3 regions of the Stenotrophomonas sp. STEN087 genome follow, and region 2 is predicted to be linked to each of the others. Evidence: predicted binding sites of a transcription regulator. Region 2 holds the regulator's gene; each other region holds the start of a gene.
The links. The regulator FliA, encoded in region 2, starts transcription of late flagellar genes. The targets are predictions, from matches to a motif close to TAAAGTTTNNCNNNCNNNGGCCGATAA.
Positions count from the first base shown of each region.

Region 1 (2,260 bases), on a different contig from region 2:
TGAGGGTGAGCGCGGCAATCACGCCGACCAGCAGGGTCAGCCACAGCAGCTGGCGGGCTTCGGCGACGATCACCGCGTGCGGCACCACCACGCCCAGCGCGAAGTGCTGCGGGGCATCGCCGACCTGCATCGGCACGTACAGGCGCACGTTGCCTTCGGCATCCGGCTCGAACGCCTCGAAGGTCTTGCCCTCGGCAATCTGCGCCAGCATCTGCTGGGTTTCCGCATCGGTACGCGGCTTGCCGATCTCGGCGGCATTGGCCGCCGCCAGCACCACGCCCTTGGGCGAGAGCAGTTCGACCCGGCCGGCCCCCATCGGGGTCAGCGTGGCCAGGTGCTTCTGCAGAGCCGCCAGCGAGAAATCGACGGTGAACACGCCGAGGAAGGTGCCGTTCTCCACGATCGGCGTGCTCAGCGTGCTCATCAGCACCTGCTGGCCGCCGATGGCATAGGCATACGGCTCGCTGACCTTGGGCAGCTTGTCGCGGCTCGGGCCCATGTACCAGTCACCGGAGCCATCCGGCAGGTCGGTGTAGGCGGTCATCGGCGACTGCTGGGGCTTGCCGCCCTCCCAGGCCCAGTAGCTCATGAAGCGACCGGTGGCATCGTGCGCTTCGGTATTCACGAAGTCTGCATCCTTGCCGTCGAAAGCGTTCGCTTCCCACATGGTGCTCTTGCCCACCCATTCCGGGTGCGCCTGCAGCTGCTGGCCAACGACCGCGGCCAGTGCGGCGCGGTCCGGGGCATCGCCGCGGGCACGCTGGGCCAGCACGGTTTCCACCATCGCATCGTTGCTGGCGAAGGCCGTGCCCAGATCGGCAGACACCTTGCGCGCTTCAGCGACGGCTTCACTGGCCATGGTCTGGCGCGAGGCATTGACCAGGCTGGCACTGGCCTGGCGGTAGATGAGGAAAGCGGTGATGCCGAAGCAGAGCAGCGCGATCGAAGCAGTGCCCAGCATCAGCTTGTGGGCGATGCTGCCCGGGCGACGGGCAGCGGCAGAGCGGGAAGAAGGCATGGACAGGTCCGCAGGCAATTCAGGACAACCGGCACCACGACGGCACCGCGCAGGTGCGCGATCCCTCGCGCCGCCGCCTGCCAGCTGCGGATCGAAACCCACGCTGGCAAGGCACGCACCGGGTTAGCGGCCGCAGGCGGGCCGGATTGAGGAAAAGCCGTCTGCGGGAACCTGAACACGCTCAGCCGTGGCGTCGGACGAAGAGCAATCGAGCATGGCTCGACTCTACAAAGGCGGCGCAGTCGAGCGTGGCTCGACTCTACAAAAGCGGCAGCATGCGCGGCAGTACTTCAATGCTGCCTGCGGCGTACTGCTGCAGCACGCCCTCCGGGCCGAAGCGCGGTTGCCAGCCCAGCGCCTGGCGCAGCCGGCTGCTGTCGTAGACACGGTCGATGCTGAGCGGCAGCGGCCAGCCGCGGCGGTCGAACTCGGCCAGCAGCTGCGGTACCCGGCGGGCCAGCACCTGGCGCGGGTTGGCGGCCAGCTCCAGGCAGTCACTGCGCTGGAACGGACTGGCCGCGCAGGCGATATAGCGCTGGAACGGCTCACCCTCATCCACCAGCAGCGCCGCGTGGGCACTGGCCACGTCGCGCGCATCGATGCCACGGTGCAGACGGAACATGGCCATGCGTTCGGGTGGCTCGGGGAAGCAGCGCGCCATGCGCAGCACGCGCACCTCGAAGCCCTGCCCCGCCGCCTGCTCGGCCAGTGCTTCGGCCTGCAGTTTGGTGCGGTGGTAGATGGTGCGTGGCAGCGGTTCGGTCGTTTCGTCGATCCAGCGGCAGCCACCGGCCACTACCGCATGGCCGTACAGCGCCGTGGTGCTGGTCAGCACGAAGCGGCGCGCGCCGGCCTGCCGGGCCAGCTGCAGCAGCTGGCCGGTGGCATCGACGTTGATCTGCTCGAACACCGGATCAGGCACCAGGCCGACGTGCGGCGCGTGCAGGGCTGCGGTGTGGATCACCGCGTCCACACCCCGCACGGCGCGCTCCAGCGCCTGGCGGTCGGTGACATCGGCAATGATGCGGGTGGTGTTGAAGGGCATGCGGTCCAACCCCACCACGTCGTGCTCGGCGGCCAGCGCACCGAAGATCGCGCGCCCGATCCGCCCGGAACTTCCGGTCAACAGGATCTTCATTGAATCCATTCGCTCGACAGCGCCCGGGAGCTACCGGGATCCCTCGATTCTAGGCGCGTGCACGGGCGCGGCAACAGCCTGCTCGCCTGCGTGACGCGATAGCG
Region 1 covers NZ_JBRRCR010000066.1:7,452-9,711, forward strand. The annotation lists gene ACVOK1_RS15440 (methyl-accepting chemotaxis protein) at 1-1,018, opposite strand, end outside; gene ACVOK1_RS15445 (NAD-dependent epimerase/dehydratase family protein) at 1,278-2,156, opposite strand.
Region 1: a site for FliA is predicted at 1,142-1,168, ahead of ACVOK1_RS15440 (methyl-accepting chemotaxis protein). Genes of this name have one in related genera too.

Region 2 (2,260 bases):
CGACCTGGGCCTGGCCAACATCGACGTCATCCTTGGCCTGAACCCGAAGTTCACCCTGGCTGACCTGGTCGCCGGCCGCTGCAGCCTGGAGGACGTGATCATCGAGGGCCCCAACGGGGTGCTGGTGGTCCCGGCCGCCTCGGGCCGCCGGCACATGGCCGAACTGGCCCCGGCCGAGCATGTCGGCCTGGTCAACGTGTTCTCCGAGCTGGAACGCGAGCTGGACATCATGGTGGTGGACACCGCCGCCGGCATCACCGATGGCGTGCTGACCTTCTGCCAGGCCGCGCAGGACACCGTGGTGGTGGTCTGCGATGAGCCCGCCTCGATCACCGACGCCTACGCGCTGATCAAGGTGCTCTCGCGCGAACGTGGCGTGGACCGCATCCAGGTGGTGGCCAACATGGTGCGCGACCCCAACGAGGGCCGCGTGCTGTACGAAAAGCTGACCCGCGTCTGCGAGAAGTTCCTCGCCGATGTCTCGCTGAACTACCTGGGCTGCGTGCCGCAGGATGACTGGCTGCGCCTGTCGGTGCAGCGCCAGCAGCCGGTGGTCAAGGCCTACCCGTCCAGCCCGGCCGCGCTGGCGATCACCGAGATCGCCCGCCGCACCGCCCGCTGGCAGGCGCCGACCGAACCGCGTGGCGGCGTCGAGTTCTTCCTCGAACGCATCCTCAAGCAGCGTGGGGTGACCGTATGAAAGGTGCAGCCCAGTACAAGGAAGTCCAGCGCGCCAGCGCGACCGATGTCATCGCCCAGCATTCCGACCTGGTGCGGCGCATCGCCCACCACCTGGCGGCGCGACTGCCGGCCAGCGTCGAGGTGGACGACCTGATCCAGGCCGGCATGATGGGCCTGATCGAAGCCTCGCGCAGCTATGACGCCGACCAGGGCGCGTCGTTCGAGACCTACGCCTCGATCCGCATCCGCGGCTCGATGATCGACGAGATCCGCCGTGGTGACTGGGTACCGCGCTCGGTGCACCGCCGTGCCCGCGACGCCGCCGCCACCATCCGCCGACTGGAGCAGAGCAGCGGCCGCGCCGCCAGCGCCACCGAAGTGGCCGCGGCGATGGACATGCCCCTGCCCGAGTACCTGCGCCTGATGGAAGACGCCTCGCGTGGCCAGGTGCTGAGCCTGGAATCGCGCATCGAGGACCAAGGCGAGCTGGACACCGTCGCCCAGGGCGGCCCGACCCCGCAGCAGGTACTGGAACGCGGTGAATTCGGCCGCGAACTGGGCAAGGCGATCGGCCACCTGCCCGAACGCGAGCAGCTGGTGCTCTCGCTCTACTACGAGCAGGAGCTGAACCTGAAGGAGATCGGCGCGGTGCTCGGCGTGAGCGAATCGCGGGTCTGCCAGATCCACGGCCAGGCCGTGCTGCGCCTGCGCGGCCGGCTGAAGGTTTTCGAGGCGGCCGACGCCGGCCTCGAGCAATGAACATGCGCGAGGCGGCTGCCCCCGGCCGCCCGCAGCGAACAACAAAGGAACTCTGCTTTGAACAAGAACATGCGCATCCTGATCGTTGACGATTTCTCGACCATGCGTCGCATCGTCAAGAACCTGCTGGGCGATCTGGGCTTCACCAACACCGCCGAAGCCGAGGACGGGCATGCCGCGCTGTCGTTGCTGCAGAGCCAGCCGTTCGATTTCGTGGTCACCGACTGGAACATGCCGGTGATGACCGGCATCGAGCTGCTCAAGGCGATCCGCGCCGATGCCAAGCTGAAGACGTTGCCGGTGCTGATGGTGACCGCCGAAGCCAAGCGCGAGCAGATCATCGAAGCGGCCCAGAGCGGCGTCAACGGCTACATCATCAAGCCGTTCACCGCGCAGACCCTGGAAGAGAAGCTCGGCAAGATCTTCGAACGCCTGGCAGCGAGCGCCTGATGGACGCCCAGGTCGACAGAAGCGCCCTCGCCCTGCGCCTGCAGGAGGCCCTGGATGCATTGGAGTCGGGTGACGAGACCGCCTGGCGCCAGCGCATCGACAGCTTGGTGGCCGCGCGTACCCAGCCGATGATGAGCGGCCTTTCGCGGCTGGCCCGCGAGCTGGGCCAGGCCCTGGGCGAACTGCCGACCGTGCCCGACGAGGCCGGCGAGCTGGACGATGCCTGCGCACGCCTGGACCACGTGGTGGCGATGACCGAACAGGCCACCCACCGCACCCTGGACCTGGCCGAGGAATGCCGCGCCCTGACCGAACAGCTGCGTGCCGATGGCCTGCAGCCGGGCCAGGACGAACAGCTTGAGCGCATCCG
Region 2 covers NZ_JBRRCR010000043.1:19,000-21,259, forward strand. The annotation lists gene ACVOK1_RS12645 (MinD/ParA family ATP-binding protein) at 1-700, shown strand, start outside; gene ACVOK1_RS12650 (RNA polymerase sigma factor FliA) at 697-1,440, shown strand; gene cheY (chemotaxis response regulator CheY) at 1,498-1,890, shown strand; gene ACVOK1_RS12660 (protein phosphatase CheZ) at 1,890-2,260, shown strand, end outside.

Region 3 (2,260 bases), on a different contig from region 2:
CTGCGGCTGTCGCCACTGCTGATCCTGCCGGTGGCATTGCATGTCCTGCAGACCACGCCGTGGCTCTTTGGCGGCGGCGGCAACTGGGTGACTGCGGCACTGCTGGTCTGGGTAGGCAGTCTCGGTTATCTGCCGGCGGTGCTGGCCATCGCCGTGCTGCGCTGGATGATGTGGCGGCAACGCTGACCATGGAGGAACACGATGCTGGTAAGGGTAGGCTCTCTGGACGAGGCCCTGCAGGTGCTGCAGGGCGTGGGTGAGCTGGGCCAGGGGCGCACGCACGCCACCTACATGCAACGCCTGGCCGGCCGTCGCCACCTGGTGCTGGTGGCCGAGCAGGGCGGTGAACTGGTCGGCTTCAAGGTGGGCTACGCGCTGGACCGCCGGCGCTTCTACAGCTGGGTCGGTGGCATCCATCCGGCACATCGCCGCCAGGGCATCGCCCAGGCCCTGCTGGAAACCCAGGAGCGCTGGGCCGCCGCGCAGGGCTATGACAGCATCGAGGTGAAGACCTCGCAGGCCTTCCCGCAGATGGTGGCCCTGCTGGAGCGCAACGGCTACCAGCCCCAGGGCGAGGCCGAGGGCAAGCTGCTGTATCGCCGGGTGCTGTGAAGACGCGGGGGCTAAAAATGGCCCTAAAGGCCGCGTCCCGCCGGCCGATAACCTGACTGGATCCCGCTCCTGTCCCTCGCTGCTGGACTCCAGGCTGCCCCCGACGGGCGGTCCGTGCTGTGTGTACCGCCTTCCGCAGTCCGCAGTCCAGAGCTTTACGCGCACAACGAACAAGGACGCTTCCCCCGCGCGTCTGCAAGTCCAGGCAATTGATGGCCCCGTCGGGCACCCGCCCGCCGGATTGCATTCTATTGGACTCCGAGGAACCCACGATGCTGATGCCAGGCTTCACGGCGGGTGAGCAGACACCGGCCGACCCGCACTCCCGTTTTTCGCCCTGGCGCGTGCTGCTGGGCGCGCTGGGCGGTCACCGCACCACCACCGAGCTGTCCGCGCAGGATCGCCGCCAGGATGAGCTGGCCGCGCAGGTGGCTGCGCTGCATCGCGTGCAGGCGGTCATCGAGTTCGCCCTGGACGGCACCATCCTGCAGGCCAATGAGAACTTCCTGCAGGCGGTGGGCTACCGCCTGGACGAGATACAGGGCCAGCATCATTCCCTGTTCGTCGATCCCGAGCATGCCCGCAGCGTCGAGTACCGCGAGTTCTGGGCGCGGCTGGCGCGCGGCGAGTTCGACGCCGGCCAGTACCGGCGCTTCGGCAAGGGCGGGCGCGAGATCTGGATCCAGGCCTCGTACAACCCGGTGCTGGATCGCCAGGGGCGGCCGTACAAGGTGGTGAAGTTCGCCACCGACATCACCGCGCAGAAGCTGCAGGCCGCTGATTCGGCGGGCCAGCTGGCGGCGATCGACAAGTCGCAGGCGGTCATCGAGTTCAGCCTGGACGGGCGCATCCTGTCGGCCAACGCCAACTTCCTGGCCGCCACCGGCTACACGCTGGACGAGGTCCGTGGCCAGCACCATTCCCTGTTCGTCGAACCCGACCACCGCGGGAGTGCCGAATACCGGCAGTTCTGGGAAAAGCTGGGCCGCGGCGAGTACGACGCCGGCCAGTACCGGCGGCTGGGCAAGGGCGGGCGCGAGGTGTGGATCCAGGCGTCGTACAACCCGATCCTCGACATGAACGGCCGCCCGTTCAAGGTGGTGAAGTACGCGACCGACATCACCGCCCAGGTGCACGAGAACCAGGCCACCCAGCGCGCCGTAGCGCAGACCCGCGAAGTGGTGGCGGCGGCAAAACAGGGCGACCTGACCCACCATGTGGACATGACCGACAAGCGCGGCCCGGTTGCCGAACTGTGCGAGGGCGTCAACGCGCTGGTGGAGGCAATGGCCGGCATTCTTGGCCAGATCAAGTTCGCCGCCGACACCATTGCGGTGGGCGCGAGCGAGATCGCCCAGGGCAACAGCGACCTGTCCCAGCGCACCGAGCAGCAGGCGGCCTCGCTGGAAGAAACGGCGGTGTCGATGAAGGGCCTGGCCGACACCGTGCAGCGCACCGCCACCAACGCACGTCAGGCCAGCGAACTGGCCGGCGGCGCGGCAGACGTGGCCGCGCGCGGTGGCACCGTGGTACATGAAGTGGTCTCGACCATGGCGGTGATCAACGCCTCCTCGCGCCGCATCGTCGACATCATCGGGGTGATCGACGGCATTGCCTTCCAGACCAACATCCTCGCGTTGAACGCGGC
Region 3 covers NZ_JBRRCR010000032.1:33,766-36,025, reverse strand. The annotation lists gene ACVOK1_RS10815 (hypothetical protein) at 1-186, shown strand, start outside; gene ACVOK1_RS10810 (N-acetyltransferase family protein) at 202-612, shown strand; gene ACVOK1_RS10805 (methyl-accepting chemotaxis protein) at 885-2,260, shown strand, end outside.
Region 3: a site for FliA is predicted at 637-663, ahead of ACVOK1_RS10805 (methyl-accepting chemotaxis protein). Genes of this name have one in related genera too.